DNA from 2 places in the Micromonospora sp. NBC_00330 genome. Region 1 is predicted to be linked to the other one. Evidence: riboswitches for the same ligand, from Rfam matches in the RefSeq annotation. Region 1 holds a riboswitch; the other holds the start of a gene.
What was found. A riboswitch is a leader RNA that binds a small molecule or an ion and turns the genes downstream of it on or off. The one in region 1 is predicted to bind S-adenosylmethionine.

Region 1 (15,509 bases):
CCAGGACGAAGCGGGGTTCGCCGTCCGGGGGCAGGTCCAGGCGCGGGGTGACCGGGGTGGCGGCGTCCCGATCGGCCGCCGCCCGCGCCACTCCGGCCAGGTCACCGGCCGCTGCCACCTGGGCCAGCGTGACCATTGTCGGTGGCAGCATGGTCAGCTCGCCGGCCTGCGCGCGGGCCAGCGCGTCCGCCGGGCGGATCCACAGGGTGTGGTCGGCCTCGCCGGAGACGTCGCGGGTCCGCTGGCCAGCCGGCAACAGGGCGATGAAGAAGTACGTGTCGAAGCGGCGCGGCTCGAACTCGGGAGTGATCCACCTGCTCCAGGGCAGCAGCAGGTCCGACCGAAGTGTGAGCTGACGGTCGGCGAGCAGCGCCGCGAAGCCCAGCCTCCGTCCCTCCAGGTCCTGCCGGGCCGCCTCCCAGTCGTCGCTGCTGACGTCGCCCACCACTGTCTCCCGGTTCGGACCGGCGAGCAGTACGCCGGCCTCCTCGAAGACCTCCCGGGCGGCGGCGCAGACCACCGCCTGCGCGGCCTGCGGGGCCACTCCGAGCCGGTCCGCCCACTCGCCCGGCGTCGGGCCGGCCCAGTCCAGGTGCGCCTCCGAGTCGGAGCGGTCCACCCCGCCTCCGGGGAAGGCGTACATCCCGCCGAAGGTCATCGCGGCGACCCGGCGGATGACGTACACCTCGAAGTCGGCGTCGGTCGGACGCAGCAGCAGCACGGTGGCCGCGACCCGCGGCGTCGCCGGGGTGCCACCCTCGGCCTGGAACCGGCGGGCGTGCTCGACCAGGGCGGCCGGGGCGGCGAAGCCGTCACTGTCGATCGTCATGCCCGCGAGCCTAGTTCCCGACAGCGCGACCACCGGCGGGCGCCAGGCGATGAGGGATCATGAAGTTGTTGCCACGACACGCCGTGCCGGCGGGCAACAACTTCATGATCGACGAGGGTGGCCGCTGGGACAGCGCGGGCCGGGCAGTGGGCGGTTCGCCTGGCTCGGCTAGCGTTCCGGCATGACTCGTTGGGGCATCCTGGCCACCGGCCACATCGCCAGCCGTTTCGCCGAAGACCTCCGGTTGGTGCCGGACGCCGAATTGGTAGCGGTCGGTTCCCGCGCCGCGGAGAGCGCGCAGCGCTTCGCCGACACGTACGGCGCGAAGCGCGCCTACGGCTCCTGGGTGGAGTTGGCCGCCGACCCCGAGGTGGACGCGATCTACGTGGCGACCCCGCATTCCGCGCACTACGAGGCGGCGATGACCTGCCTCACCGCCGGGCGGGCGGTGCTGTTGGAGAAGCCGTTCACCCTCGACCTGGCCACCAGCACCGAGCTGGTGGAGACGGCCCGCGCCGCCGGGGTCTTCCTGATGGAGGCCATGTGGATGCGGCTGAATCCGCTGATCCTGCGGGTGGTCGAGTTGATCGCGGACGGGGCGATCGGCACGGTGACCGGCGTCCGGGCCGACTTCGGGGTGGCCGGGCCGTTCCCGCCGGAGCATCGGATGCGCAACGCCGCGCTGGGCGGGGGCGCACTGCTCGACCTCGGGATCTACCCGATCAGCCTGGCCCACCTGCTGCTCGGGGTGCCGCAGCACATCCGGTCCTGGGCGCAGCTCGGCCCGGAGGGGACTGACGAGAACACCGGCATGCTGTTCGGCTACGACAGCGGAGCCCTGGCGACCCTGAGCTGCGGCATGGTCGGGTTGAGCGGGCAGACCGCCTCGATCACCGGCACCACGGGGCGGATCGACCTGCCGGAGCCGTTCTTCCGGCCGGGTTCGGTGACGCTGCATCGGGCCGGCACGGAGCCGGAGACGATCGTCGCCGACGGGGCCGGCAACGGCTACCAGTACGAGGCGATCGAGGTGCAGCGCTGCCTGGCCGCCGGCCTGACCGAGAGCCCTGTGGTACCGCATGCCACGACCCTTGAGGTGATGACCCTGCTGGACACGGTCCGCGAGCAGATCGGCGTGCGCTACGTCTGAACAGCGGAAGGGCCCCCTGCCACGGCTGGACCGTGACCGGGGGCCCTTCCGGAAACTCAGCCGAAGAGCGGCCGGACCAGCAGGTACATGACGCACGCGATCAGCGCGGCGGCCGGGAACGTGATGATCCAGGCGAGCACGATGTTGCCGGCCACGTTCCAGCGGACGGCGGAGAGCCGCTTGGTCGCGCCCACACCCATGATCGCCGAGGTGATGGTGTGGGTGGTGGAGATCGGCGCCTTCAGGACCAGCGCGTTGAAGTAGAGCACCGCGCTGGCGACGGTCTCGGCGGCGAAGCCCTCCGGTGGTCCCAGGTCGATGATCTTGCGACCCAGGGTACGGATGATCCGCCAGCCGCCGGCGTACGTGCCGAGGGCGAGCATCGTCGCCGAGGTCCAGAACACCCACCCCGGGATGTGAGTCTTGCTCTCCTGGAAACCACCGGTGTAGAGCGCCAGGACCACGATGCCCATGGTCTTGGCGGCGTCCTGCATGCCGTGGCCGACCGACATGGCGGCCGCCGAGGCGGTCTGCGCCCAGCGGAAGCCCCGGTTGAGCTTGCCCGGCTGTCCCTTGCGGAACAGCCAGAGGATGGCCAGCATCAGCAGGTAACCGAGGGTGAGGCCGACGATCGGCGACAGCACCATCGGCAGCAGCACCTTCTCGCCGATGTTGCCCCACTGCACGATGCCGCCGGTGGACAGCAGGGTCGCGCCGACCAGGCCGCCGAAGAGCGCGTGCGAGGACGACGAGGGCAGACCGAAGTACCAGGTGATCAGGTTCCAGGCGATCGCCCCGAGCACCCCGGCGAAGACCACGCCGAGGCTGCTCACCCCGGTGGGGAGGGTGACCAGGCCGTCGCCGACGGTCTTTGCCACACCGGCGCCGAAGTGGGCGCCGACGAAGTTGCCGACCGCGGCGAGCCCGAGGGCGATCCGAGGTGTCAGCGCCCGGGTGGAGACGCTTGTGGCGATCGCGTTGGCGGCGTCGTGGAAGCCGTTGGTGTAGTCGAACGCCAAGGCCACCGCGATCACCGCCAGCACGGCGATGAGTTCAGGGGACACCGGCTCAGGACTCCTTGACCGCGATGGTCTCGACGGTGTTGGCCACGTGCTCGAAGGCGTCGCAGGCGGCCTCCAGCTCGTCGGCCACCTCCTTCATCTTCAGCACCGTCAACGCGTCGTACTCACCGGAGAAGAGGCGGACGAGCAGCTGCCGGTTGATCCGGTCGCCCTCGTTCTCCAGCCGGTTGCACTCGATCCAGTAGTCCTCGAGGTCCTTCATCGACTTGAGCCGGGGCATCGCGTCGGCGGTCAGCTTGGCCTGCTGGTCGAGCACGTTGACCATCTCGTGCAGCTCGCGGGGCAGCGCCGGAAGCTCGGTCAGCCCGTACAGGTAGAGCAGGTCGCCCACCGCTTCCAGGTGGTCCATCACGTCGTCCAGCAGCGAGCCGAGCCGGTAGATGTCCTCCCGGTCGAACGGGGTGATGAAGGTCGAGTTGATCTTCTTGTACAGCTCGTGGGTGATCTGGTCGCTGTCGTGCTCGACCTCGGTCAGCCGCTCGCTGACGGACTGCACGTCCACGCCGGGCAGGGCCAGCTCGTTGAGCAGCGCGGTGCCCCGGACCAGGTTCTGCGCGGCCCTGGTGAAGAGCTCGTAGAAGGCGCCCTCGGTGGGGCGGAAGGAAAACTTCACAGCACAGACCTCGTCGCGTCGGTGGAAGGGTGGCGGCGCCCGAGAGCGCCCGCTCGGTGAATGCTAGGAAACGGCCGAACGGGGAATTCGCCGGCCCACCCCTGGCCAGGCACCATTCACCGCTCGTTCACCTGCCGTTCATCTCGGCCGCCCCACCCGCACCCACTCCCCCAGCCAACAGGCGCTTCCGCTCCCGCGCCACGTCGAAATCGGCAGCCGGATACCCCAAGTCGAGCGTGTCGAACGTCTCACGCAGCAGGTGGGCCACCGCCCAGTCCCGGTACCACTTGCGGTCCGCCGGCACCACGAACCAGGGCGCGGCGTCCGTGCCGCACCGGCTCAGGGCCTCGGCGTACGCGGCCTGGTAGTCGTCCCAGTGCCCCCGCGAGTCGATGTCGGAAGGGTTGTACTTCCAGTGCTTGCGTGGGTCGGTGAGCCGGTCCATCAGGCGCTTGCCCTGCTCTTCGTACGAGATGTGCAGCATCACCTTGATCAGGGTGACCCCGCCCTCGGTCAGCTCCCGCTCGAACGAGTTGATCTCGTCATAGCGGGCTCGCCAGGTCGTCTCCGGCACCAGGGAGCCGACCCGGGCGATCAACACGTCCTCGTAGTGCGAACGGTTGAACATCCCCACGTACCCCGACGGCGGCAGCTCCCGGCGAATCCGCCAGAGGAAGTCGTGCCGCAGCTCCTGGCGGGTCGGCGGCCCGAACGAGCGGATGTGCAGGCCCAGCGGGTTCATCGCGCCGGCCACCCGCTTGATCGTGCCGTCCTTGCCGCCGCAGTCCATGGCCTGGAGCACCAGCAGCACCCGGTGCGCCGGCCGCTCCGACCCGGTCTTGGCCATCGCGAAGAGCATCTCCTGCTGCCGGCCCAACTCCTCGCCGACCAGCTCCACCTGCTCCCGCGCCCAGGTCTTACGGTGCTCGCCGCGGCCTGCGGGCCCCGGCAGGCCGGGCATGGATCGCGGGTCGATCGCGCCGAGATCCACCGGCGCGGTGACCCGCAGCAGGTCCCGCACGGAACCGCCGTCCGGTGCCACGATCTGCCCTTGCTCGGGTGCGCTCATGCACGGATCATCGCCCACCCACAGCCGTTCCGCCCGCCGAGAGCCACCTCCGAACCTTGGGCCGCTGATCGGCGCCGACCGACCTCCGCCACGGCAGGCACCGGTCCACCGGGCCGTTTCGGGGCTGCCGGCGGGCCGACTCGGCGGGAGGATGTAGGCCGGGACGCCGACCGGAAGGGGTGGTGGGTCGTGCGGGAACTGGCGACGGAGTTCGAGGCCGAGCGGGGCCGGCTGCTCGCGGTGGCCCACCGAATGCTGGGCAGCCGCAGCGAGGCGGAGGACGCGGTGCAGGAGACCTGGCTGCGCTACGCCGGAGCGCTGGCCGACCCGGCGGCCCGCGCCGAGATCCGGGAACTGTCCGCGTGGCTGACCACCACCTGCGCTCGGATCTGCCTGGACGTGCTCCGCTCGGCCCGGGTCCGCCGGGAGGCGTACCCGGGGCAGTGGCTGCCGGAGCCGGTGGTGAGCCCGTTGGGTGGCCGGTCGCCGGCCGACGGCTACGCGCCCGACCCGGCGGAGCGGGCGGTCCGCACCGACGAGGTCGGCACGGCGCTGCTGGTGGTGCTGGAGCGGCTCGCGCCGGAGCAACGGATCGCGCTCGTGCTGCACGACGTGTTCGCGCTGCCGTTCGCCGGGGTCGCGGGAGTGCTCGGCACCACCGAGGTCGCCGCCCGGCAGCTCGCCTCCCGGGCCCGACGGGCGGTCACCTCACCGGACGTACCCCGACACACCGCCGACCCGGCCGAGCAACGTCGGGTGCTCAAGGCGTTCGTCACCGCCACCGAGTCCGGCGAGTTGGACCAACTGCTTCAGGTGCTCGCGCCGGACGTGGTCTTCGTCGGCGACTCGGGTGGGCACTTCCCGGCCGCCCGCTGGCCGGTGCTCGGCGCGGACTCCGTGGCTCGCCTCACGCTCGGCCTGTTCGGCCGGACCGGCCGGTACACCGACCGGGTGCTGGCTCGGCCCGTGCTCGTCGACGGCATTCTCGGCCTACAGCTGGAGACGACGCACAGCGACGGGCGACCGATCCGCCTGGTCACCGCGTTCGCTGTCGACCAGGGCCGGATCACCGCCATCTACAACCAGCTCAACCCGGAGAAGCTGACCGACCTGCCACCGCTGGCGGCCGACGACGGCTGGCCGCCACGCTGGTGAGCCGGCCCGACCGGGCGCGCGGCCTCAGACCACCAGAGCCAACCACTTGCGGTACGCGGTGGCGAACGGCTCGGTGCCGTCGCCCAGCGCCCCCAACAGCCGCTGTGCCGCGGCCTCGGCCTCGGCCACCACGTCGTCCGGGTAGCCGAACCGGGCCCGGTGCTCGGCGAACTCGTCCTCGTCGAGCAGCTCCACCAGGCCGGTGGCTCGGCGCCGGACGACGTCCAGGTCCAGGTCGATCAGGTGGACCGTGTCGTCGGACTCCCAGCGGGCCGGTGTCGTGATGTCGCAGTAGACCTCGCTGGTGCGGGGCGGGGGGTTGAACATGGCCGTCCACCAGGCGCGATGTGGCACCAACAGCACGAACGGGATCTTCTCCACCGAGGGCCGGCCGTGGTAGACCGACTCGGTGCCCTCGGGCACCCCGAGCCAGATGCCGAGATCGTCCTCGGTGAGCCGGCGGGCCGGGTAGTCGCGGTGGGCGCTGCCGTCGTACTTGCGGTAGATCACGCGGACCATGTCGCTCGGCATGATTCGCACCCTAACCGATACAGCCCAACGCGTCGTAGCGCGGCCGTAACCGGACGGGGTCGGCCGCAACACTCGCTCCGGTCGGCATCACGCCACGCGGCGGATGGGCGCTGTCGGTGTCGGCGGCGCCGGGTACCGTCGCACGGTGACTCCGCCCCGCACCGCCACCGGTTCCGCCACCCCGTCGGCCCGTGCCAAGGGCCGGCGGCGGGGTGCCCGGCCCAGTGGCACCGAGCTGCTGGCGGCGGCGGTCGGCGCGGTGCCCGGCGGCGCGGAGCGCCCCGGCCAGCTGCAGATGACCACGGCGATCGAGGAGTGCGTGGCCGGCGGCGAGCATCTGCTCGTGCAGGCGGGCACCGGCACCGGCAAGTCGCTGGCGTACCTCGCGCCGGCGCTCACTGTGGACGGCCCGGTGGTGGTCTCCACTGCCACCCTGGCGTTGCAGTCCCAGCTGGTCGACCACGACCTGCCGCGGCTCGCCGACGCGGTCGAGCCGGTGCTCGGCCGTCGGCCCACCTTCGCCGTGCTCAAGGGCCGCCACCACTACCTCTGCCTCGCCCGACTGGACAACTCCACCGAGGAGGAGCCGGAGGACACCCTCTTCGACGCCCCCGCGTCGCGCCCCGGCGGCGGGACGAAGTGGCTCGGTGAGGCGGGCCGGCTGGGCAAGCAGGTCGAGCGGCTGCGCGACTGGGCCGAGAAGACCGCCACCGGCGACCGGGACGAGCTGGACCCGGGCGTCGAAGACCAGGCCTGGCGGCTGGTGTCGATGCCGGCCCGCGAGTGCGTCGGCGCGGCCCGTTGCCCGTTCGGGCAGGAGTGCTTCGCCGAGGCGTCGCGCGCCCGTGCCCGGGAGGCTGACATCGTGGTGACCAACCACAGCCTGCTCGCTGTCGACATGCTCGCCGACCGGCACATCGTGCCACCGCACAAGCTGCTCATCGTCGACGAGGCGCACGAGCTGGCCGACCGGGTCTCCTCCGCCGCACAGGCGGAGCTGGTGCCGGAGCTGATCGACCGGACCACCCGGCGGGCCCGTACGCTGCTGCGCCCGGAGACCGCCGAGGCGCTCACCGCCGCCGGCGACGCCCTGGCGGTCGGGCTGGCCGAGGCACCGGCCGGGCGGATCACCGCGGGGCTGCCGACGCCACTGCGGGAGGCGTGCACGCTGCTCGACGCGGCGACCCGCTCCGCCCTGGACGCGATCGGCGACATCAAGTCCGACGACCCCGACCCGGTCCGCAAGCAGCAGGCCAAGGCCGCCCTGGACGAGCTCTCCACCACCGCGCAGCGGCTACTGGAGGAGGGCGACCACGACGTGGCCTGGGTGGAGAAGAACGACAGCGGCAACCGCCGGGCACTGGTGGTCGCGCCGCTGTCGGTGGCCGGCACCCTCGCCACCCACCTGTACGACGAACGCACCGTCGTGGCCACCTCGGCGACCCTGGCGCTGGGCGGCCGGTTCGACACTGTCGCCCGCGCCCTCGGGCTGGACGCGCCACCGCCCGCCCCGCCGACCCCCGCCGCTGCCGCACTGGCCGCCCGCACCGGTCCCGGCCGGCCGGCTGCCGAGGCACCGGGCCGTCGCCTCGCCGGCGATGTCACAGCGAACGCCGTCGTCCCGGCCACCGAGGGCCCCGGGTGGCGGTCACTCGACGTCGGTTCGCCGTTCGACTACGCCCGGCAGGGCATCCTGTACGTCGCCGCGCACCTCCCCCGCCCCAGCGTCTCCGGGCTGCCCGATGCTGCCGGAGAGGAGCTGCTCGGGCTGGTCGAGGCACTCGGTGGTCGTACTCTCGGGCTCTTCTCCTCCCGGCGGGCCGCGCAGCAGGCGGCGGAGCTGTTGCGCGCACGGACCGACCTGCCGGTGTTGCTCCAGGGCGAGGAGGCGCTGCCGCTGTTGGTGCGTCGCTTCCGCGAGGAGCGCGCCAGCTGCCTGTTCGGGGTGATGTCGCTCTGGCAGGGGGTGGATGTGCCGGGCGACGCGTGCCAGCTCGTCGTCATCGACCGGCTGCCCTTCCCCCGCCCGGACGAGCCGCTGGCGGCGGCCCGCGCGGCGGCGGTGGACGCGGGCGGCGGCTCCGGCTTCGCGGCGGTCAGCGTGCCGATCGCCGCGGTGAGGCTGGCTCAGGGTGTGGGCCGGCTGATCCGGGCGACCGGCGACAAGGGCGTGGTCGCCGTGCTCGACTCCCGGTTGGAGACGGCCCGAGGCTACGGGCCGTTCCTGCGCCGCTCGCTGCCGCCTTTCTGGTACACGACCCGTCCCGAGGTGGCCCGGGGCGCTCTGGAACGCCTGGCCAAGTCCTGACCCGCGCCGCTCGGGCACACCAAAGATCGCGCTACAACGAGGAAAGAGTGGTCTCCCGCTGGCGGGAAGGCCACTCTTTCCATGATCCTGCGTGATCTAGCGGATGCGCGGGTCTAGGGGGCCTGGGAGGCGACGACCACGGCGTCGGGCGGGGTGTCCGGCACCCTGCGGGCGGCAAGCCGCCGGACCGCTGTGTTCAGCACCGCGATGAGCGGCACGGAGACCAGCGCGCCGGTGATCCCGGCGAGTACGACACCGGCGGCGATACCGATGATCACCGCGAGCGGGTGCAGGGCCACCGCCCGGCCCATGATCAGCGGCTGGAGCACGTGCCCCTCGATCTGCTGTACGCCGATCACCGCCCCAAGGATGATCAACGCGGTGACCGGGCCGCTGTCGACGAGGGCCACCAGGACCGCCACGCCGCCGGAGAGCGCCGCACCGACGATCGGGATGAACGCGCCCAGGAAGACCAGCGCGGCCAGCGGGAAGGCGAACGGGACGTCGAAGATGACCAGGAAGATGCCGATGCCGACCGCGTCGATGAAGGCGACCAGCACCGTCGCTCGGACGTACGCGCCGAGCGTGTGCCAGGAGGCACGGCCGGCGTCGTCGACCTTCCACCGGGCGGCGACCGGCAGCAGCCGGACCAGGAAGCGCCAGATCCGGTTGCCGTCGCGCAGGAAGAAGAACGTCGCGAAGAGCACCAGCAGCGTGCCGGTCAGCACCTCGGCCAGCGTCGCGGCGGTGCTCAGCGCGCCGCTGGTGAACTTCGAGGTGTTGTCGTTGATCCAGGCCTGCGCCTCGTCGATGTAGCGGTCGAGTTGGGTGTCCGAGAGGTGCAGCGGGCCCGTCTTCAGCCAGTTCTGGATCTGCCGGACACCCTCGGACGACTTCTCGCTCAGTTCCGGTACGCCACGAATGAACTCGTTGACCACCAGCGTCAGCGTGCCGATCACCGCGACCAGGCCGCCGACCAGCACCACCGCCGTCGCCAGCGACCGGGGGAACCGGGCCCGCAGCAGCCAGCCCACCGCCGGCGCGAGCAGTGCGGAGAGCAGCAGCGCGATGGCCAACGGGATGATCACGATCTTGATCCTGCTGACGATCATCAGCAGGGCCCAGGCCACCACGCCGATCACGATCAGTCGCCAACACCACGCGGCGGCGATCCGCAGCCCGTGCGGGACGTCGGCGTCGTCCCGACTGGCGGTGGAGCTGTGCAGGTCCACCGGAGGTTCCGCGCCGTAGACCGTCGCGCTCGACGGCGCGGTCGGCCCCGGCACCGCCGGCGACGCCACCCGGGCCGCCTCCGACGCGTCGTTCAGCGCGTCACCGGCGACGCCCTCGTCGGCGCGCGCCGACTCCTGTCGTGACTGGTAGGCGCGGCGAAGCCGCCCGCGTACCCGCTCGAAGCGGCTCAAGCGCACCTCCTGGCAGAAAACCCGGCCCGCCGACGGCGACAGGTCGGACAGCATACGTCCGTTCCCGACACCGTAGGGCGGTTCCGCCACACAATGCCCCGACCACCTCGGGCGTAACCACCGGCCGGCCACCGTCGGCCACACGGTAGCGTCTGCGACGTGACCGCCGACAACGATCTCGACGCCGGCCTGCCGATCCGCCTGCTGCACGACCGTGTGCTCGTGCGGATGGAGGGCAGCGAGGGCGAACGCCGCTCCACCGCTGGCATCGTCATCCCGGCGACCGCCGCGGTCGGCAAGCGCCTCGCCTGGGCCACAGCGGTCGGGGTGGGGCCGAACGTGCGCGCCATCGTCTCCGGCGACCGGGTGCTCTTCGACCCGGACGAGCGCTCCGAGGTCGAGCTGCACGGCCGCGGTTACGTGCTGCTGCGGGAGCGGGACGTGCACGCCGTGGCCGCCGAGCGGATCGAGAACGACTCGACCGGCCTCTACCTCTGACGCACCTCCCCCGGCCACCCGGCCCGGTCGCGCACCGTTTGCCCAGCCGCACGACGGGAAGCCATCCGGCGACCGTGGCCCTGGGGAGGGACGATGCCGGTATTCGTGAAGAAGCTGTTGACCTGGGGCAGTGTCGCGTTCCTGATCTACTTCATGGCCTTCCGGCCGGACGGCGCCGCGCAGATGTTCCGGGCGATCGGAGCCGCGCTGATCGCGATGTTCCAGGGCCTCGGTGACTTCCTCACGTCGCTACTGGCCTGAGCCGCGCTGCTGGTCAGCCGCCAGGCCACGGCCGTCAGGGGTGCGTCGGCGGCCAGTGAGACGCCGGGCGCAGGCCGGGCCAACCGGGCGGGGCGTACCCCACCGGAGCCGGGGCGGGAGCCAGCACCACCGGGATCGGCACCACCGGCTCGTCCGGCGCCTCCACCGCGCGCTGGGTGCCGTCCGGGAAGCGCAGGTGGTAGCGGCTGCCGTCCCAGACCCCCGCCGGGGCCTGCGGGTCCCGACCCACGAAGAACGACCGGTATTCGGTGATCGCGTCCAGCAGCTCCCGCTCCTCGCGGGCGGTCCGCTCCTGGTCGACCGGTTTGCGGTCCAGGCCGCGCAGCGCCCCGTCGCGCAGCAGGGCCAGCCGGGTCGCCGCGGACTGGTAACCCCGCATCGCCCGCACCCCGGCGTCGCCGGCAACCCGCCGCGCCCAACTGCGGGCGGCGTGCCGCCGGCCGAGACTGCTCAGGGCGGCCACCTCGGGCGGGCTGAGCCAGCCGGCGCGTACGTAGTCCGGTAGGACCCGCTCGGTGAGCCGCCCCTCCCAGGCGCGCAGCCACAGCGCCAGCCCCACGGTGCCGAAGAAGACCGGCACCATGAGCCCCAGGAAGCCGTACAGCATGATCATGGCCTCGCCGGTGGCCTGGGTCAGCGTGGGCAGCAGGTTCCACGTGCCGTGCAGCATCATCGCCAGCAGCAGGCCGGCGATCGGGGCGAGCACCCGGATGCGCCGGTCGGCCGTCCGGGAGGCGATACCCAACCCCACACCGGTCATCGAGGTGAAAAGCGGATGGGCGAACCCGAACAGCAGGATGCGCAGGATGAAGATCGCGATGACCTGCTGGATGCCGGTGGCCGGGCCGTACCGGTCGGCGCCGGACGCGTACCCCAACCCGCCCAGGTAGAGGATGTTCTCCACCATCGCGAAGCCGACCGCGGAGAGCCCGCAGTAGACCAGGCCGTCGGTGATCCCCGACCACTCGCGGCGGCGGAACACCAGCAGCAGGATCGGGCCCAGCGCCTTGGTCAGCTCCTCGATGAACGGCGCGACCAGCACCCCGGTGAGCGCGGACGGCAGACCCCAGTCGGCGAAGCGGTTGGCCGCGAAGTCGTTCACAGTGAGCGAGGCGGCGGTGGAGACGAACGCCCCCCAGGCGAAGCAGAAGATCAGATACTTCAACGGCTCCGGTTCGTACCGGTCCAGCCAGAGGAAGCAGGCGACCAGCACCGGCACCGGCAGGATGGCGGCGACCACCCCGATCAGCAGGGCCTGCGCACCGAGCGACTGGCCGAGTGTGAAGACCATGAAGACCGCGCACGCCGCGATCAACAGCACCACCCCGGCCAGCACCAGGAACCGCCGCCAGCCCAGTCGGCGCAGCGGCATCCGGGGCGTCTCACCCGTGGGCGGGACGACGGGCGCAGGCGCGGCGGCGGGCGACGGCGGCAGCGGTGAACCGGGCGGGGTGTCGGCCATGCGGTCAGCGTAGCCATCCGCCGCCGGCTGGTTCGGTCGCATCGGTAGCCGCTATGCTGCCGGCAGGTCACGAGTGCCAGCGTTCAGCCCCGGCTTGCTGGCCGGCAACCCTCGTCGAGTTCGCGGTGGGGTGCCCCGGGTGATGACCGGGCCCAGCCCGATCGGTGTGCTGGGCAAGCGCGGACCCCGTCCCGATGTCGCACCCGGGGTCCCTGACCCCGGAGGTTCCGGCGTGTCCGTCACTCTCGTCCCCTCGCTGCCCAGCCTGCCCACTGTGCCGTCGGCGCCGCCCGCGCCGCTCGACGTCCTCGGGGTGCCCGGCGAGATCAACCTGGACTACGCGGCCAGTGCGCCGTGCGCGCGGGCCGCCGCCGACGCGGTGGCCGAGCTGCTGCCCTGGTACGCCAGCGTGCATCGCGGAGCGGGAGCGCTGTCGCGGCGCTGCACCCTCGCGTACGAGCAGGCACGGCAGACCATCGGCGACTTCTTCGGTGCTCGCGCCGACGATCATGTGATCTTCACCCGGAACACCACTGACGCTCTCAACCTGCTGGCGCGGGCCGTGCCGGCCGGCACCACTGTGGTCACGTTCGCCTCCGAACACCACGCCAACCTGCTGCCCTGGCCGCGCGGGTCGGTGCGCCTTCCGGTGCCCAGCGACCCCGACGGGGCGGTACGCGATCTCGCCGCCGCCCTCACCGAGCTGCGCCGGGGCAGCAGCCCGGCGTTGCCGGTGCTGGTCGCGGTGACCGGTGCGAGCAACGTGACCGGTGAGCGGTGGCCGGTCGCCGAACTGGCGCGGGTGGCCCACCGGCACGGCGCCCGGATCGTGCTCGACGCCGCGCAGCTCGCCCCGCACGCCCCGGTCGACCTGCTCGCGCTCGACGTCGACTACCTGGCCGTGTCCGGCCACAAGCTGTACGCGCCGTTCGGCGCGGGCGTGCTGATCGGTCGGGCCGACTGGCTGGACGCCGCCCCGCCCTACCTGGCCGGCGGCGGCGCCACCAGCCACGTCGGGCCGGCCACCCACGACGTGACCTGGGCGACCGGCCCGGCCCGACACGAGGGCGGCACCCCGAACCTGCTCGGAGCGGTGGCGCTGGCGGCGGTGTGCAAGGCGCTCGACGAGGCGGACCAGGGCGCGCTGGCCGCCCACGAGCAGGCCCTGCTGGCCCGGTTACGGACCGGCCTCGCCGCCCTGCCGCACGTCGTCGAGCTGCGCACCTTCGGCCCGGACGCGCCCCGGGTCGGCATCGTCTCGTTCGTGGTCGCCGACCGGGACTCCACCGAGGTCGCCACGCGGCTGGCCGCCGAGCACCACATCGGCGTACGGGACGGGTTGTTCTGTGCCCACCCGCTGGCCCGGCGTCTGCTCGGCGAGGCGGCGGGGCGTACCGGCCGGCGGGACCTGCCGCCCACCGCGCTGCGTGCCAGCATCGGGCTGGGCAGCACGGCCGCCCAGGTGGACCGGCTGCTCGCGGCGCTGGCCGAGCTGGGCTGAGGCCCGGCCGGCGGTTGCCGGCGCTCAGCCGACGGGCGGGGCGGTGGGTGGCTTCGGTGCCTCGCCGGGCTCGGCGGGCTCACCGACCGGGCGCTCCTGCTCTCCGAAGGCGGTGCGGATCCACCGGTTCGCCTCCTCCTGCTCGATCCCGGAGGCGACCAGCAGGTCGCTCGCGGTGGTGCGGATCTGGGCGATCACCACGCTGCCGGAGAAGCCCACCCCGGCGCCGTACGCCCGGCCGGCCTCGCTGACCGCCCGCAGCGACCGCTCCCGGGCCTTCTCCGGCTCCTCACCGGCGGCGAACTCGTGCTTGAGCAGCCGGACCGACTCGGCGAGGTGGCCGATCGCGTCCGGCATCGGATCGGGCACCGGTTCCTCGTCCTCGACCAGCGTGACGGACCGGCGGATCAGCGTGCCGCTGTTGCGCATCGCCCGGTCGATCGGGTCGGCTGCCTCGGCGTAGTGGGTCAGTTCGTCGCGGCGGTGCCAGCGGGCCGGGGAGAGGGTGGCCGTCTCCTTCGCCCCCTCGATCGCCTCGCCCAACGTGGCCAACTCCTCCTTGTTGTTGCGCAGCCTCTCCAGCGCGCTCTGGATGGCGGCACGGTCCCGGTTGCGCAGCCCGTCGGCGGTGGCGTCGAGCTGGGCGGCGAGCAGGTCCAGGGCGGGGCGGGCCGCCCGGTTGATCACTCGGAGCGGGTTCAGCGGCAGCAGTACCGCCGTGACCAGCAGCGCGATCCCACCGCCGAGGAACGCGTCGACGAAGCGGGGGATCTCCAGGTTCTGGGTCGACGGGCTCAGCGTCACGATCAGCACCGCCGTGGCCGCCGCCTGGATGACGATGGCCACACTCGCTCCGGCGAAGATGGTGAGCAGGATCGCCACCGTGACCACCAGGCCGAGCTGCCACGCCCCGGTGCCGAGCAGGTAGATCAGGAGGTCGCCGACGAACACCCCGACCCCCACCCCGACGATCAGCTCCACCGTCCGGCGGAACCGCTGACCGACCGACGCGGCCAGGGTGCCGACCGCGGAGATCGGCGCGAAGACCGGTTGCGGGTTGCCGAGCACCTTGTGCGAGATCAGGTACGCGAGCCCGGCGGCCAACCCGGCCTGCACGGCGAGTCCGCCGGCCATCCGTACCCGGTGCAGCCGATCGTGCAGGGTGGCCCGGCCGCGGTGGCGCAGTTGTTCGGTGGCCTCGGCGATCCGCGCGCCGTCGATGTCCACCAAACCGTCGCGCAGCGCGGTACGTCGCACCATCGGCTGTCGCTTGTCCCGGGCCACGGCCATGGGCGCGACTACCCGTGGTGGGCCCGCGCAACCCTCCCTTCCCGTGCGTCGCGGGCCCATGCGGCAGACTCGGGCGGTGGTTGATCTGTTGGACCGGTGGCGGGCGGCGGCCCGGGGTGCCGGCGCGAGGCCCGACCCGGATACCACCCGGGCCGGGGAGCAGGTGCTCGTCCGGTGGCGGGAGCCGCACCGGCACTACCACACGCTGGCCCACCTGACGGCGGTGCTCGACGTGGTGGACCAGCACGCCGACCTGGCCACTCGGGCCGACGCGGTCCGGCTGGCGGCCTGGTTCCACGACGCGGTCTACGACCC
Region 2 (15,509 bases), 2.7 Mb from region 1:
AGATGCGGCGGCTGGCGTTCGGGTCGCCACCGAACACCTGGGTCTCGATCTCGTCGATGTCGTTCTCCAGTCCGGCCACCACCGGCGCGTACCCGTCGACGACCTGGTCGAGGATCGCGTACAGGACCGCCTCCGGCCCTCGGGCGAGCATCTGCGCCTCGGTCTCCAGCCGCCGCCGCACCGCCGCCAGGTCGGGCGCTTCACCGTGTCGGACGGTGACCACGAAGCCCGGGCCGATGAACAGGTGCAGCTCGGAGAACTCGACCTCCTCCCGGAGGTCGTCGTAGCGGGCGGCGCGGAGCACCACGAACAGGGTGTGCCCGTACCGCTCCAGCTTGGGCCGCTGGTGGGCGTTGATCGCGTCCTCGACCGCCAGGTCGTGCAGCCGGAACTCCCGGGCCAGCGAGGTGATCTGCTCGATGTCGGGCCGGTACAACCCGATCCAGGCCATCGCGCCGTCCTGCTCCTGGAGGCAGCGGTACGTCTCGGCGAGGCCGGACGGCGAGGCGAACCGGTGCCCCCGGATGTAGACAGCGCTGTCCACCAGGCCGCCCTGGGACGCGGCGGGCGACTCCGTGGACGGCGGCACACCGACAGTCGTCTCGTACTCGTCGAGTTGGCGGCCGAAGCCACCACCCGGGCGGAAGCGACGGCCGCCGACCATGCCCTGTCCCCTCCCCCGGTGCCGTCCGATCCAGCCCGGGGCGCTGCTTCCCCAGTGTCCCGGGCCCTGAAACCCGCAGCGGCGTCGGCTGGGTTCCGCGCACCGGCGGACGGGGGCGGCCCGTCGGGCGGATACTCACGGTGACCGTGGGCGGGATGACGGGGGACGCGCCGGTGACTGTCGACAGACGCGCCGGCCGGTTGCGGGGGTGGCTGCTCGACGCCGGCTCGGACCAGGCCGTGCAGCACCCGGGGCCGCACGGGCGCCCGCCGGAGCACCGGCACCACCCGTGGTGGAAGGTGATGTGCCTGACCGGGGTCGACTACTTCTCCACGTTGGGTTACCAGCCGGGCATCGCGGCGCTGGCCGCCGGGGCGCTCTCACCGGTGGCGACCCTGGTGCTGGTGCTGGTGACCCTGCTGGGGGCGCTGCCGGTCTACCGGCGGGTGGCGGTGGAGAGCCCGCACGGTGAGGGCTCCATCGCGATGCTGGTACGCCTGCTGAGCTACTGGCCGGGCAAGTTGCTGGTGCTGGTGCTGCTCGGTTTCGCCGCCACCGACTTCATCATCACCATCACCCTCTCGGCCGCCGACGCGACGGCGCACATCGACGAGAACCCGTTCTGGCCGAGCGGGCTCAAGGGTCACGAGGTGCTGGTCACGCTGGTGCTGGTGTCGCTGCTGGGCGCGGTGTTCCTCAAGGGATTCACCGAGGCCATCGGGATCGCCGTCGTCCTGGTAGCGGTCTATCTGACGCTGAACGCGGTGGTGGTGGCCGACGCGCTGTGGCGGGTGGCGACGCATCCGAGCGCGGTCGGCGACTGGACCACCATGCTGACCACCGGGCACGGCGATCCGTGGCTGGTGGTCGGGCTGTCGCTGTTGGTCTTTCCGAAGCTGGCGTTGGGCCTGTCCGGCTTCGAGACCGGGGTGGCGGTCATGCCGAGCGTACGGGGTGACCCGCAGGACTCGGAGGCACGACCGCTGGGCCGGATCCGTGGCGCCCGCCGGCTGCTCACCACCGCAGCGGTGATCATGAGCGTCTTCCTGATCACCAGCAGCGTGACGACCACCGTGCTCATTCCGCCGGAGGCCTTCCAGCCGGGCGGGCCGGCGAACGGGCGCGCGTTGGCCTACCTGGCGCACGCCCACCTCGGCGAGGTGTTCGGAACCATCTACGACCTGTCCACCATCGGAATCCTCTGGTTCGCCGGTGCATCGGCGATGGCTGGTCTGCTCAACCTCGTGCCGCGCTACCTGCCCCGCTACGGCATGGCGCCGACCTGGGCGCGAGCCGTCCGGCCGCTGGTGCTGGTCTTCATCGCCGTGGCGTTCCTGATCACGATCGTCTTCGAAGCCAGCGTGGACGCGCAGGGCGGCGCGTACGCCACCGGGGTCCTGGTCTTGATCACCTCGGCCGCGACGGCGGTGACGCTCGCGGCGCAGCGGCAGCGTCAGCGCGGTCGCACCATCGCCTTCGGAGTCATCGCGGTGATCTTCGTCTACACCACAGTGGCGAACGTCGTGGAGCGCCCGGACGGCGTCAAGATCGCGGCCTGTTTCATCGGCGGAATCATCCTGGTGTCGGTGCTGTCCCGGGTGATGCGGGCCTACGAGCTGCGCGTCGACCGCGTCGAACTGGACCACGCCGCGGCCCGGATGATCGACGAACGCGCCGGACGACGGATCCGCCTCATCGCGCACGAACCCGACCAGCGCGACCAGGCGGAGTACCGCGCCAAGCTGGCCCAGACCATGGCGGACAACGACTTCCCCGACGACGGCGACGTCATCTTCGTCGAGGTCACGGTCACCGACCCGTCGGACTTCGAGACGGAGCTGCTGGTCCGCGGCAGTGTGGCCGACGGCCGCTTCCCGGTGCTCAGCCTGGCCAGCTCGTCGGTGCCCACCGCGCTCGCCGCCCTGCTGCTGGAGATCCGCGACCGCAGCCGTCGGCGCCCCCACATCTACTTCGAGTGGTCCGAGGGCGGCCCGACCCGCAACTTCCTGCGCTACCTGGTGTTCGGGCAGGGCGCCATCGCCTCGGTGACCCGGGAGATCCTGCGCCGCCAGGAGCCCGACCCGCGTCGTCGACCGCACGTGCACGCCGGCTGACCTGCGAGTCGACAGCCCGTCGCGCACCGTGAGCGTGGTCATATCGACTGGACGATCCACCCGATCCTGCTGCTAGCCTCGGCACAGGTCATGAGCGCCAGCGCGAAGCCCCGGCTCGCTGGCCGGCAACCCTCCTCCGCGGTGGGGTGCCCCGGGTGAAGACCAGGCACCGGCAGGACGTCGGTGCAAGCGTGGCCTGGCACCCAGGTCAGCACAGACCCGGGAGAACCATGCGCATCCTCAGCACCACCCCACCGACCGACGACGCGGACTCCCGCACCGGTCGACCCTCGCCCGCACTCATCCGGCGACGGCACGTGGACATGATGCGAATGTGCAGCGCCGCCTGTCGTCGCGGCACCGCGCTCTAGCACCCCCCTCCCGAGCTCCTTTCCCACCGGCACGCCCATCGGGCGCGCCGTCGGTGGCGCACGTCCGTGCGCGCCGAGACACCACCCTTCGGAGACACCAGTGCGATTCCTTCCTGCCCTGACCCGCGCCGCCGCCCTGGGCGCGGCCACGATCCTGGCCGCCACCGCCCTGACCGCCTGCGGCGACGACAGCTCGTCCGACGCCACCGCCAACCCGTACGGCCTGGCCCAGTCGGGCGTGCTGCGCGCCGGAACGCTGACCGACGCCCCGCCGAACGTGTACCTCAAGGACGGCAAGTTCACCGGCTTCGACAACGACCTGCTGACCGCCGTGGCCGGCAAGCTCGGCCTCACTGTCGAGTTCGTCGGCACCGACTTCTCCGCGCTGCTCAGCCAGGTCAACAACCGCAAGTTCGACGTGGGCAGCTCCTCGATCACCATCACCGAGGCCCGCAAGAAGACAGTCGACTTCGGCAACGGCTACGACTTCGGTTACTTCGGCCTGGACGTCCCGGCCGGCTCGCCGATCACCGGCTTCGACCAACTCGCCGGCAAGCGGGTAGTGGTGGTGCAGGGCACCGTCCAGGACGACTACGCCACCGGCAAGCAGCTCAACCCGGTGCGGGTGCCGGACTACAACGGCGCGATCAACCAGCTCAAGGCGGGCACCGCCGACGCCTGGATCGCCCCGGCGGAGATCGGCGAGAAGTCGGCCACCGACAGCAACGGCAAGATCACCGTGGCGGCCAAGCAGCTCAGCCCGGCACCGACCGCTTACGCAGTTGCCAAGGGGAACGACAAGCTGCGCGAGGCGCTGAACAAGAGCCTCGACGAGGTCATCGCCGATGGCACCTGGAACCGGTTGCAGGCGCAGTACTACCCGGGCCGGCCGATCCCGGCGGACTTCGCGCCGGGCAGCGGCACGGTGAAGGCCCCGTCCGCGTCGGGCACGCCGTCGGTTGCGCCGTCGGCGTCCGCGTCGACAGCGTCCTGAGCCGGTGACGAGCGAGCGGGGCGGTAGGAGGAGCGAACGATGGATCCGTTGAGCACCCTGTGGGAAACCTTCTTCGACTGGGACTCGATGCGCGAGGCGCTGCCCGAGATGCTGACCGTCGGGTTGCCCAACACGCTGATCCTGGCGGTCTCCGCCGCCCTGCTCGGCTCGGTGCTGGGCCTGCTCCTGGCCGTCGCCGGGATCTCCCGCAGCCGCTGGCTGCGCTGGCCGGCGCGGGTCTACACCGACATTTTCCGGGGGCTGCCGGCCGCGGCGACGATCCTGCTGATCGGCGTCGGGCTGGCCCCGCTGGGCATGCAGGTCTGGGGGCCGGATCCCTACCCGTTGGGCATCCTGGCGCTGTCGCTCATCGCCGCCGCGTACATCGGAGAGATCTTCCGCTCGGGCATCCAGTCGGTGGAGGCCGCCCAGTTGGAGGGCGCCCGGGCGCTCGGCTTCTCCTGGGGCGACGCGATGCGGCTGGTGATCATTCCGCAGGGCATCCGGCGGGTGTTGCCGGCCTGGGTGAACCAGCTCATCGCGCTGATCAAGGACTCCAGCCTGGTCTACTTCCTCGGCCTGGTGGCCAGCCAGCGGGAGCTGTTCCGGATCGGGCAGGACTACGCGGCCACCACCGGCAACGAGTCGGCGCTGCTGCTGGCGGGGCTCTGCTACCTGGCGTTGACAGTCCCGCTGACGCACGTCGTCAACTGGATCGACCGGCGGCTGCGCAACGGCCGGCCGGCCACCGCGTCGACCGAAGACGACGACGACATGGCGTCGTACGCCGCGACGGAAGGAGATCGGCGATGACCACCGCCACGACGACCTCGGTCAGCCTCGACGTACGCGACGTGCACCTCGCCTTCGGACCGAACCGGGTGCTGCGCGGCGTCGACCTCTCGGTGCCCCGGGGCGCGACGGCCTGCGTCATCGGGCCGTCCGGGTCGGGCAAGTCCACACTGCTGCGCACCATCAACAGGCTGATCGAACCGGACCGGGGCGACGTGCTGCTGGACGGGCGCAGCGTGCTGGGCGACGACCCGGACGCGCTGCGGCAGCGGGTGGGCATGGTGTTCCAGCAGTTCAACCTCTTCCCGCACATGAGCGTGCTGCGCAACGTCACGCTGGCACTGCGCCGGCTGCGCAAGCTCGGTGCGGACGAGGCGGAGAGCGTCGCCCGGGCCCAGTTGGAGCTGGTGGGGCTGGCCGGCAAGGCGAACTCCCGGCCGGCGCAGCTCTCCGGTGGTCAACAGCAGCGGGTGGCGATCGCCCGCGCGTTGGCGCTGCGGCCCGAGGTGATGCTCTTCGACGAGGCCACCTCGGCGCTCGACCCGGAGTTGGTCAAGGGCGTCCTCGGGGTGATGGCCGACCTGTCCGCCGCCGGCATGACCATGGTGGTGGTGACCCACGAGATGGGCTTCGCCCGGCAGGTCGCCGACACCGTCGCCTTCATGGACCGGGGCGTGGTGCTGGAGGCCGGCCCACCCGAGGCGATCTTCGAGCGGGCCGAGCATCCGCGGCTTCGCCGGTTCCTCGACCAGGTGCTCTGAGCCGACGATCACTCGTTGGGCCCGCGTCCCAGCAGCCGGATCTCCTCGTTGTCCAGCGCGGATTGAAGTTCCTGGAGCACCAGGTCGTCAATCTCGCGGTTGTCGCGAAGCCGGGTGACCTCCCGCCTCTTGTGGGCGAGGACGCCGAGGCGCAGTCGGCGTTCCAGCCGGCGCTCCTCGGCGGTGTTCCCACCGCTCTCGTCGAGGTCCTCCAGATGCCGCCGGTACTCGGCCTCCAGCCGACGCACCGATTCATCCTGGGCACCGAGCTCCGCGGCGACCTGGGGAAGAGCGGCCAGGCCCACCTCGGTGGCCCGCCGCCGGGCGTTGCGGGCCTCGTCGACGCGCTCCGGGTCGCCGCTCAGTCCGGCCCAGCGCACGACCAACGGCAGGGTGGTGCCCTGAAGCAGCATGATCAGCACGATCACCAGCGCGGTGACGAAGATGATCAGATCGCGTTCGACCACCGGTCGACCGTCGACCATCGCCGTCGGGACGGCCAGTGCGGCGGCGAGCGAGACCGCGCCCCGGAAACCGGACCAGCCCGCGACGGTCCCCACCCGCCAATCGGAGGGACCTCGGCCGTCGTCGTCCACCATCCGGCGGCGCCGCAGCCGCGCCGACTGAGCGGTGAGGTAGATGAAGAGCAGGCGGGTGCCGATCACGACCACTGTGACCACCAGCACGATCACCAGAGCCCGCGCGGGCGAGGTGCTGGTGATGCTCCGCACCGACCGGGGAATCTGCGTGCCGAGCAGGACGAACAACCCGCCGTTGATCAGGAATGTAGTCAGGTCCCAGAACGCGTACGCCAGCACCCGGGACCGGGCGCGGATCACCCGTGGGCCGGCGTAGGCCAGCACCAGGCCGGCGACCACCACCGCCAGCACACCGCTGGCGTGCACCGAGTCGGCGAGCAGGAAGGCACCGAACGGGGTCAGCACGCTGAGCGCGCCCTCGCGCAGCGGATCGTCGAGCCGCTTGCGGATCAGCACCACGGCGGCCCCCACCAGCAGACCGGCGACCACGCCGCCGACGCTGGCGCCGACGAACTCCTCGCCGATGCCCAGCACGCCCGGCTTGGCGCTGTGGCTGAGCAGCCCCACGGCCACCGCGAAGACCACCAGCGCGGTGCCGTCGTTGATCAGGCTCTCCGCGTGCAGGGTGGTGAGTAGCTTCCGGGGCAGCCGCTTGGCCAGGCCGGTCACCGCAGCGGCGTCGGTCGGCGCGAGGACCGCGCCGAGCACCCAGGCGGCGGCGGGGTTCACCCCGAACGCCTGCGCGGCGAACGACACAGTGACCATGGTGAGCACCACCAGCACCACGGCGAGCAGCCCGATCACCGGCAGGTTGGCCCGGATCTCGCGCAGGCTGATGGTGAGGCTCTCCCGGTACAGGATCGCCGGCAGGAAGATCAGCAGGACCAGATCGGGTTCCAGGGTGACCTCGGACAGCGGGGGCGTGAGCCCGAGCAGCACGCCCAACGCGATGAGCAGGACCGGCGGGGCGACCCGGTACCGACCGCCGAGGGTGGTGCCGACGAGGACGGTGACGCCGAGCACCACGATCAGGATGAGGGCCTCCACGCGTACCCCCCTCGGACCATGGCCGGCGGTGGACGCGCCGGTGGTTCCATCTGACCGCACCCGCCGGTGGGTTCCGGTGGAAACCGGCAAGTCGCTGGGTGGCCAGAGCGCGGGGGCAGCGTGGTGTGGCACCAGAACGGGCACCGCAAAGCGCGAGGTGGGAAGAAGGGCTACGGGCTACTTCTCCGCATGGGTCGTGGTTCCGGATCGACATCGCGTGGCACCGCGCGACGGGCGCTGCCCGGCGTTCGGCTCGGCGGTTGTTCGTAGATCTTGGACACTTTCCGTTCGCGCAAGACGGAAAGTGTCCAAGATCTCGCAGTACGCGACCCCTGAAGTCGAGGTGCCGATCGGGATGGTCCAGATGGATGTACGTCGCCAACGGTGCTGCCCACCGCGCAAGTCCGCTCGGAGCCAGCGCAGCATGCTCTGGTTGACGACGGTCATCGATTGAGTGAAGTGCCGGCCCTGGCATCGGGCAGCATTCGCCCGACGGCGCTCAGGTCGGGTCGCCGGCGCGGACACGCGCGGTGAGCGCGCGAGCGGTCCGGCGGTGCTCGGCGGCTTCCTCGTCGCGGCCCAGAGCGGCGGCCAGATCCGCGAGGTGCCCGGCTACCGGACCGACGGTGATCACCCCACTGCCGGCAGCCAGTTCGGCGACGGCCGGGCGGAGCGCTGCGGTGACGCGTTCCATCGTGGGCCGGTCCTCGATGGCCAGCGCCGCCCGAGCGGTGAGGCACAGCCGCACCTCCCGCAGCAGGTCGTGCGGCCCGTCCGGCAGGGCCCGCAGCGCCGCCCGGGTGGCACTGCGGTCGCCGGCGGCGGCGAGCAGCAGTGGTCGGACCCAGGGCTCGTACGGGCCCCAGTCCAGCCGTGCCCAGTCCTCGTCGTCCGGCCCGGGAATCGGTCGCCGCACGGGGACCAGCCGGGCGTCACCTGCCGGCGGGGCGTCGCTCACCGCGTCGGCCAGGCGCAGGCCGAGCAGGGCCAGCGGCAGCAACCCCTGGGTCAGCCCCGGCATACCGTCGGCGGGCAGTCGCTCGGCGGCAGCACGGTACGCCTGCGCCGCCGCGTCCGACTCGCCGTCGAGGGCCAGGCGCAGCGCGGCGTACAACCGGGTGAAGACACCTACCAACGGCAGCTCGTACCGTTCGGCGAGGCGGTCGGCGGCGCGCGCGTGCGCGTCGGCGGCGGGTCGGTCGGCCAGCGCACAGTTGGCCTGGACCAGGACGAGGTGGCCGAGCACCTCGAAGGTCACCAGGTGGTGCCGTGCGGCCAGCTCGACCAGCTCGAGGCCGATCCGGGCCCGCGCGTCGGCCAGTCCAACGCTGTGGAAGGCGTGCATGAAACGGGCGTTGAGCGCGAAGGCCACCAGCCCGGGATCGCCGATGTCGCGGGCGATCGTCTCGGCCTCGGCGGCGGCGCGGCGGCCACGATCGGTGGTGGTGCCGCGCAGCTCCAGCGCGAGGGTGCTCAGCAGCCGGCTGCGCTGCGCCGAGCCGGTCGGGCCGAGCGCGGTCAGGGCGTGTTCGGCGGCTCGGATGATGTGCCCGGAGAGCAGGTCGTCGTCGTTGCGCGTCCAACTGGCGGGCACGTCGAAGCCAGCCAGGGCCTCCTGGATCAGCAGGGGATCGCCGGTGGACTCGGCGACGGTGATCGCCTCGGAACGCCGTAGCCGCGCCTCGGCCAGCCGGCCCGTCACGGCCAGCGCCCGCCCCAGGCCGAGCAGCGCGGTCACCCGCCCACGCGGCTCGAGCGCGCCGGCACTGTCGTACGCGTCGATCGCCTGGCCCCACAGGCGGGCCGCCTCGTGGGGGTTGCCGCCCCGTTCGGCCCGCTCGGCCGCCACCTGGGCGTACGCCGACGCCTCGGCGGCGTGGACCGGCCCGCCGGCGCGCAGCAGGTGGTACGCGAGGGCCGCCGGCTCGACGGGTTCCCGCTGTCGCAGTACCTCGGCGACTGCCGCGTGCCAGGCGGCGCGGCGCGGCGCGGACAGGTCGGCGTAGAGCGTGTCGCGGACCAGGATGTGGGTGAAGCGCAGCCGCCCGTCGGACTCCCGCTCGGTGAGGAACCCGGCCGCCAGGGCGCGGTCCACGGCGTCCAGCGCGGCCGTCGGGTCACCGGCCAACGCGCCCAGCACGTCCGGGTCGAGGTCCCGGCCGAGCACTGCCGCCTGCCGCAACACGGTACGGGTCGCGGCGGGTAGCTGCGCCAACCGGTGCCGGATCACGTCGCGTACCCCGGGCGGCACGGCTGCCAACCCCGCCTGCCCCGTGCTCGCGTACAGCTGGGCCAGTTCGCGGACGAAGAACGGGTTACCGCCGCTGCGCTGGTGGATCGACCGGGCGGTGGCCGGGTCCAGTTCCGCCCCGACGACGGCGCCGGCCAGCTCGCCGGTCGCCGACGCGGGCAGGCCGGCGAGATACTCCCGGACCGGCTCCAGCCCGGCGGCGCGGGCCAGGGTGGCGGTCAGCTCCGGGCTGATCTCGGTGGCCCGGTAGGTGCCGAGGATCAGTACCGGCCCGCTGGCCGGCTGCGGGCCGGTGAGCAGCGCGGTCAGCAGGTCCAGGGTGTCGCCGTCGGCGCGGTGCAGGTCGTCGAGGACCAGCAGGACCGGCCCCCGGTCGGCGACCGCCGCGATCAGCGAGGCCACGGCGCGGTGTCGACGGAACCGCACTGTGGCGGGGTCGGCCGAACCGTCAGCCGAGCCGTCTTCCGAGTCGGCGGAGGCAGGGGCGGAGGCGGAGGCGGCGAGCATGTCGGTGATCTGGGTCCACGGCCACGCCGGTGGGGCGCCCTCGTACTCCGGGCTGCGTCCCCACGCCGTGGTCCAGCCTTCGGCGGCGAGTCGCCGGGTCAGGGCCTCGGCCAGCGCCGTCTTGCCGGCACCCGGGTCGCCGCTGAGCAGGGCGAGCGTGGGCTGGGGGCGTCGGGACGCGGCGTCGGCGGCGCGCCGCAGCCGCTCCAGCTCCGCGTCGCGGCCGACGAACGGGCGCTGCTCCGCCCGGACGGGTCGAACGGTTTCCCCGAGGCCGGGGGTGGCGGCCCGGTCGAGGGCCGGGGCGAGGTGCGGCGCCTGGGCCAGGATGTCGGCTTCCAGCCGTCGCAGCTCGGGCCCCGGGTCCACGCCCAGTTCGGTCACCAGGACGTGGCGGGCCTCCCGCAGTGCGGCCAGCGCGTCGCCCTGCCGGCCGGCGCGGTACCGGGCCGTCGCGAGCAGCCGCCAGGCGTCCTCACGCAGCGGATGGCTGGCCAGGTGTGCCGGTAGGTCCGCAGCGGCCTCGTCCGGCCGGCCCACCGCCAGGAGCGCCTCGGCCCGCCGCTCGACGGCGAGCATCCGCAGCTCGTCCAGCCGGTTGATCTCCGCGACCGCCCAGGACTCGTTGGCGCAGTCGGCGTACGCGGGCCCGCGCCAGAGCCCGAGCGCCGACTCCAGCGCGGCCAGGGCTGGCAGGGGACGTCCGGCCGCCAGCAGCCGGGCCGCCTCGCCGACGGCCGCCTCGAACTGTCCGGCGTCGACCGCGTCCGGGGCGGCCTTCAGCGCGTACCCGGGTGGCTCGGTGACCAGGATCCGGGGTGGCTGGCGGGGTGGTCGATCGGGCTCCAGGGCCCGGCGCAGGTCGGCGACGAAGGTCCGGATCGCGCCCACCGCGCCGTCCGGTGCGACCTCCCACAGGTCGTCGACGAGACGATCCACCGGCACCACCCGACCGTGGGCGATCAACAGCCGGCCCAGCACCAGGCGCTGCCGGTGTCCCCGCAGCGGGACCGGGCCGCGCTCGGTCGCGGCGGTCACCGGCCCGAGTACGCCGAAGGTCACCGCGACGGGCGCCGTGAGCTGCCTGGTCATGGCACCAATCTAGGCCCGTGGCCCGGCCGGCACTGATCCGACGCTGACCGGCTGCTGATCACCGCCGGGCAGGCTCGGTGAGGTACGACGGCGACGGGCCACCGCCCCGCCGGCACTGCTCACCAGGAAGGTTCCCCCGTGGACCCGAAGATCAACGGATTCGACTACCGACGCGTCACCGTCGCCGACGGGGTGACGCTCAACGCCGCCGTGGGCGGTTCCGGGCCGGCGATCGTGCTGTTGCACGGCTTTCCGCAGACCCACCTCATGTGGCGGCACGTCGCCGCCGACCTGGCCGCCGACCACACTGTCATCTGCCCCGACCTGCGCGGCTACGGCGACAGCGACAAGCCCCTCGACACCGACGGCACCGGGTACGCCAAGCGCACCATGGCCGCCGACATCGTGGCACTGGCCGGCGCGCTCGGTCACGATCGGTTCGCGTTGGCCGGGCACGACCGGGGCGCCCTGGTCGCGTTCCGCGCCGGCCTCGACCATCCGGCGGCGATCAGTCAGCTGGCACTGCTCGACGTGCTGCCGACCCTCGACATGTGGGACGTGCTGCACGGTGCCAGCGCCGCTGTGGCGTTTCACCTCTATCTGATGGCGCAGCCGCCCGGCCTGCCAGAGGAGCTGATCGCCGGCAGCCCGGACGCCTTCTTCGGTCACTTCCTGGACGTCTGGACCCGTGATCCGGAGGCCCTGCCGGCGGAGGTGCGGGCCGCGTACCTGCGCGCGTCCCGCGACGCCGTTCCCTCGATAGTCGCCGACTATCGGGCGTCCGCCGGGATCGACGTGACCCACGACGCCGCCGACCGGACGGCCGGCAACAGGCTGCGGATGCCGGTGACGGTGCTCCAGCAGGACTGGGGCGCGGCGCTGGGTTACGACGCGGCGGCGGTGTGGCGGGCCTGGGCGCCGGACCTGGACCACCAGACGGTCACCTGCGGACACTTCATGGCGGAGGAGGCCCCGGCGGAGGTGCTCCGGGCGCTACGCGCCCTACTCGCCCGTTGATCGATCGGCGACCCGGCCACCACTGTCACCCTGGGCAAGATATCCGACACCAATTGTCACCGGGTGACGGTGCGGCCGGGTCGCCGCGCTTCACCCGCCCCACAGCCCAAATTCCGGGCCATTAATGGGCCCTGACCTGCGGGAACGCGACGTTACACCAGGTGGACGCCAACCGGCCATCGGTGATACACAGGCAGATACCGGCAGCCAACGACGTCGAGTCCGCTCCACTTTTCTCGCCCAACGACCGTCCACAGGCAACGCACCACTGGGCTCCGCCGCACGGACCGCAGCTCGACAGTCGCGACCCACCAAACGGCACAGGTCCACCGGGCGCTGCCGGACGCCGGTCCTCGACCAAGGAGTTGCCGTGGGAAACCTACGTATCCGATCCCGCCACCAGCCGTACGAGATCGCTGTCCTGGCCGCCGCACCGCTCTGCGGCATTCTCATGATGGCCCTCAACGTTCGGCCGACGTCCGTACAGACGTCGATGCCGCATCCCATCCAGATCGCCTGGGAGCTGGGGCTGATCGCGGTGGGCGTGGGTGGACTACTGGGCATCCTCTGGCCCGGCCGGCTCTCCACCGGGCTCGGCCTCGAACTCGCGTCGGTACTGGTGCTCGGCACGATCACCGGCATGTACGCGGTGGCCCTGTTGGTCATGACGGGTCGAAATTCCATCGTCGCCACGTCGTTCGTGATAGCGGTGACTGTCGGGTCGCTCTGGCGGGCCGCGCAGATCGCCATCGACCTGCGTCGTCTGGCCCGGGCGTGCGAATTTGTGACCTACGAACAGTTGCAGGCAGGTGTCACGTGATTACCGCACCCGCACCGGCTGCACCGCACTGGGTGCAGGTGGCGCTCAGCGTGCTCGGCATCCTCGGCGGAGGCACCGGCCTGGCCGCCATCGCCACCGTCGTGGTGCAGCGCGGCAAGTTCAAGGCCGATGCCGCCGACACGCTCACCGAGGCCGCCCTCACGCTCGTGCAGCCGTTGCAGACGCGGATCACCCAGTTGGAGGGCGAGGCGTTCAGCGCCCGGTCCGAGCTGGGCATGCTCCGCGAGCAGGTCAACCAGTTGCAGTTCGTGGTCCGGGTGCTCACCCGGACGCTGGACCGCTGGCGCGCCGCGATCCGTGCCCCCGACGCCACGCTGCGCAAGGTCCGAGCGGCGGTGGCGGAGTCCGACCGGATTCCCGGGTTGGACCGTTGACCGCGGTGGTGTCCGCGCGCCGCCCGGCCCCGCGGCCGGCAGGCTCAGCCAGCACCACGAAGACGTTCGGAGAGTTCGCGCACCGCCGCCCGGAACTCCGGGTCGGCCTCGCCCGGATGGTGCCCCCGTAGCGGCGGCGCAGACCGCTCCCCCGGCGCAGGCAGCAGGTCCGGTGGGTCCCGCAACCGCCGGTCGACCTGGCCCGCCGGATCGGTCGGATCCGGGGGTGGATCGCCGGGGCGGTGTGCCGCGAAGATCCAGCCGCCGACCGGGTCGGTGTCCCGCCAGAGGTTGAGCCACCGCCACTCGACCCGCTCCCCCACCTCACGCAGCACCTCCTCGTTGAGGTAGGCCGGGTAGAGCCGGGCGTACAGGCGGTCCAGCGGTGACCCGTAGGTGAGCAGCGCGACCCGTTGACGTACGCGCGGGGGCAGCCGCAGCACCGCGAGAGCGAGCAGCGCGGACCCGTGGCTGTGCCCGCAGAGCAACACACCGACGTGCCGATCGGCCAGTTGGCTGATCCGGTCGGCCAGTTCCGGCACCGCGCGGTCGGCGTAGCTCGGCGGTGCGAACGGGTGCGCGGCCCGGGGCCAGAAGGTGCCCAGGTCCCACAGGATGCCGACGTGCCGGCGGAACCACGCGGTCCGATAGGCGAACACGCCGCCGGTGACCAGCGTCAGCAGCAACGCGGCGAGGAGAAAGCTGCCCCCGCTGAGTCCCATCTGAACGGCGCCGGCCGGCAGCCCGAGCAGTTGCCGGGTCAACTCCTCCGGTTCACGCCCGGTACGCCCCACCAGACTCGTGGCCAGTCCGACCACCGCGAGCGCCGCGTACGTGGCGGCCAGCAGACCCAACCACTCGGTGAACCGCGCCCGGGCGACGGCCTTCGTCGCCAGCCGCAGCCGACCGACCGCCTCCGGCGGCACGACCGGGAAGTCACTGGTGGTGATCGCCGCCGCCGCACGCCGCCGGCGCCGCCGCGACACGACCATCAACGCGCCACACAGCAGCACCGCCGCGACCACGTGCAGGAAGAAGGCCAGCAGCGTCCAGCGGTACGGCGACGGCGGCCCACCGTCACCGGGGTAGCCACCGAGCAGCTCCCCCGTCTGGTAGACGAGGCCGGCGGAGAGCGCGCCGGTCAGGCCGACCGCGAGCGCGGCGAGGACCGCCGCGCCCAGGCCACCCGGCAGCGCGGACCGGCCGCCCACCCGACCGCGCTGCCACAGCACCACCCCGCTGAGCAGCACCAGCAACGCCATCTGGCCGAACAGCGCCACACCCGCGATCCCGTCGTAGCCGGGAAGCCCGGTCGCCGACGACCAGTCGCGCCGGTCGGTCCACACTGTGGCGAGGGTCGCTACGCTCAGGACGGCCGCCACCACTCCCGTCGCGCGGGCGGTCCAGGTGGCCGTTCGCGCGGTCGCCGCCCGGTCGATCATCCCTGGAGCGGCGAGCAGACCGAAGCAGGTCAGCAACACCGCCGCGCTGAGCGTCAGCAGCAGCGTCGTGGAGAACGTCGCGCCGTCGGCGCGACGGGCCGTGAGCAGCACGACATCGAGTGCGGCGAGGGCGGCGGCCACGTGGATCGCGCGCAGCCGGTGCACCAGCGGCTCCACGGCCCACAGCGGGTTGTCAGCCGGGCCGGAGCGACGGGTGCCGAGGAGCCGCAGGACCGCGATGGCGGCGATCGGCAGGAGCGCCAGCACGGCCAGCCGCTGCCCGACGTGCCGGCCGTCGAGCCCGGCCATGCTGTCGAAGGGCGGACGGCAGCGGGCCGCACCGAGACACTGCCAGGCGAGCAGGTCGAGGGCCACTCCGGCGATGGACACCACGTACAGCACTGTGAGGTTGAGCGCGAGGAGCCGACACAGCACGCTGACCGCGGCGGCGCGTCGGCGGCCGGTGGGACGCATCCACACCGCCAGGTTGCTGAGCATGAACGGCAGCAGGAAGACCATGGCGAGGGTCCGGCCGACGGTGCCCGAGGGCAGGTCCCCCCAGCGGTACGCCTCCAGCGTCACCCCGTCCGGGGCGACGCCGTCCGACCGGGCGGCGCGGTGGAAGCCCCCGCTGCCGTCGCCGGCGACCTGCCGGACCTGCGGCTGGTCGAGGATGACAGACGGGTCCGCCCCGGACACGCCG

Region 2: it holds a riboswitch for S-adenosylmethionine, as region 1 does, so the genes downstream of both, OG598_RS16945 (ABC transporter substrate-binding protein) here and OG598_RS29390 (aminotransferase class V-fold PLP-dependent enzyme) in region 1, are expected to answer to the same signal.

Annotation. Positions count from the first base shown of each region.
Region 1 is NZ_CP108012.1:6,450,288-6,465,796, reverse strand. It holds gene OG598_RS29455 (NUDIX hydrolase) at 1-829, opposite strand, end outside; gene OG598_RS29450 (hypothetical protein) at 889-1,014, shown strand; gene OG598_RS29445 (Gfo/Idh/MocA family protein) at 1,011-1,979, shown strand; gene OG598_RS29440 (inorganic phosphate transporter) at 2,036-3,043, opposite strand; gene OG598_RS29435 (DUF47 domain-containing protein) at 3,048-3,674, opposite strand; gene OG598_RS29430 (PPK2 family polyphosphate kinase) at 3,802-4,743, opposite strand; gene sigJ (RNA polymerase sigma factor SigJ) at 4,933-5,898, shown strand; gene OG598_RS29420 (DUF402 domain-containing protein) at 5,923-6,429, opposite strand; partial or broken gene OG598_RS33590 (ATP-dependent DNA helicase) at 6,533-7,930, shown strand; partial or broken gene OG598_RS33585 (ATP-dependent DNA helicase) at 8,042-8,737, shown strand; gene OG598_RS29410 (AI-2E family transporter) at 8,851-10,215, opposite strand; gene OG598_RS29405 (GroES family chaperonin) at 10,321-10,659, shown strand; gene OG598_RS29400 (hypothetical protein) at 10,753-10,920, shown strand; gene OG598_RS29395 (PrsW family intramembrane metalloprotease) at 10,955-12,445, opposite strand; SAM riboswitch class IV at 12,469-12,589, shown strand; gene OG598_RS29390 (aminotransferase class V-fold PLP-dependent enzyme) at 12,660-13,904, shown strand; gene OG598_RS29385 (FUSC family protein) at 13,929-15,164, opposite strand; gene OG598_RS29380 (HD domain-containing protein) at 15,271-15,509, shown strand, end outside.
Region 2 is NZ_CP108012.1:3,776,390-3,791,898, forward strand. It holds gene corA (magnesium/cobalt transporter CorA) at 1-664, opposite strand, end outside; gene OG598_RS16940 (amino acid transporter) at 820-2,778, shown strand; SAM riboswitch class IV at 2,865-2,976, shown strand; gene OG598_RS16945 (ABC transporter substrate-binding protein) at 3,250-4,143, shown strand; gene OG598_RS16950 (amino acid ABC transporter permease) at 4,183-4,956, shown strand; gene OG598_RS16955 (amino acid ABC transporter ATP-binding protein) at 4,953-5,696, shown strand; gene OG598_RS16960 (Na+/H+ antiporter) at 5,705-7,282, opposite strand; gene OG598_RS16965 (BTAD domain-containing putative transcriptional regulator) at 7,782-11,132, opposite strand; gene OG598_RS16970 (alpha/beta fold hydrolase) at 11,271-12,149, shown strand; gene OG598_RS16975 (hypothetical protein) at 12,520-12,969, shown strand; gene OG598_RS16980 (hypothetical protein) at 12,966-13,364, shown strand; gene OG598_RS16985 (hypothetical protein) at 13,409-15,509, opposite strand, start outside.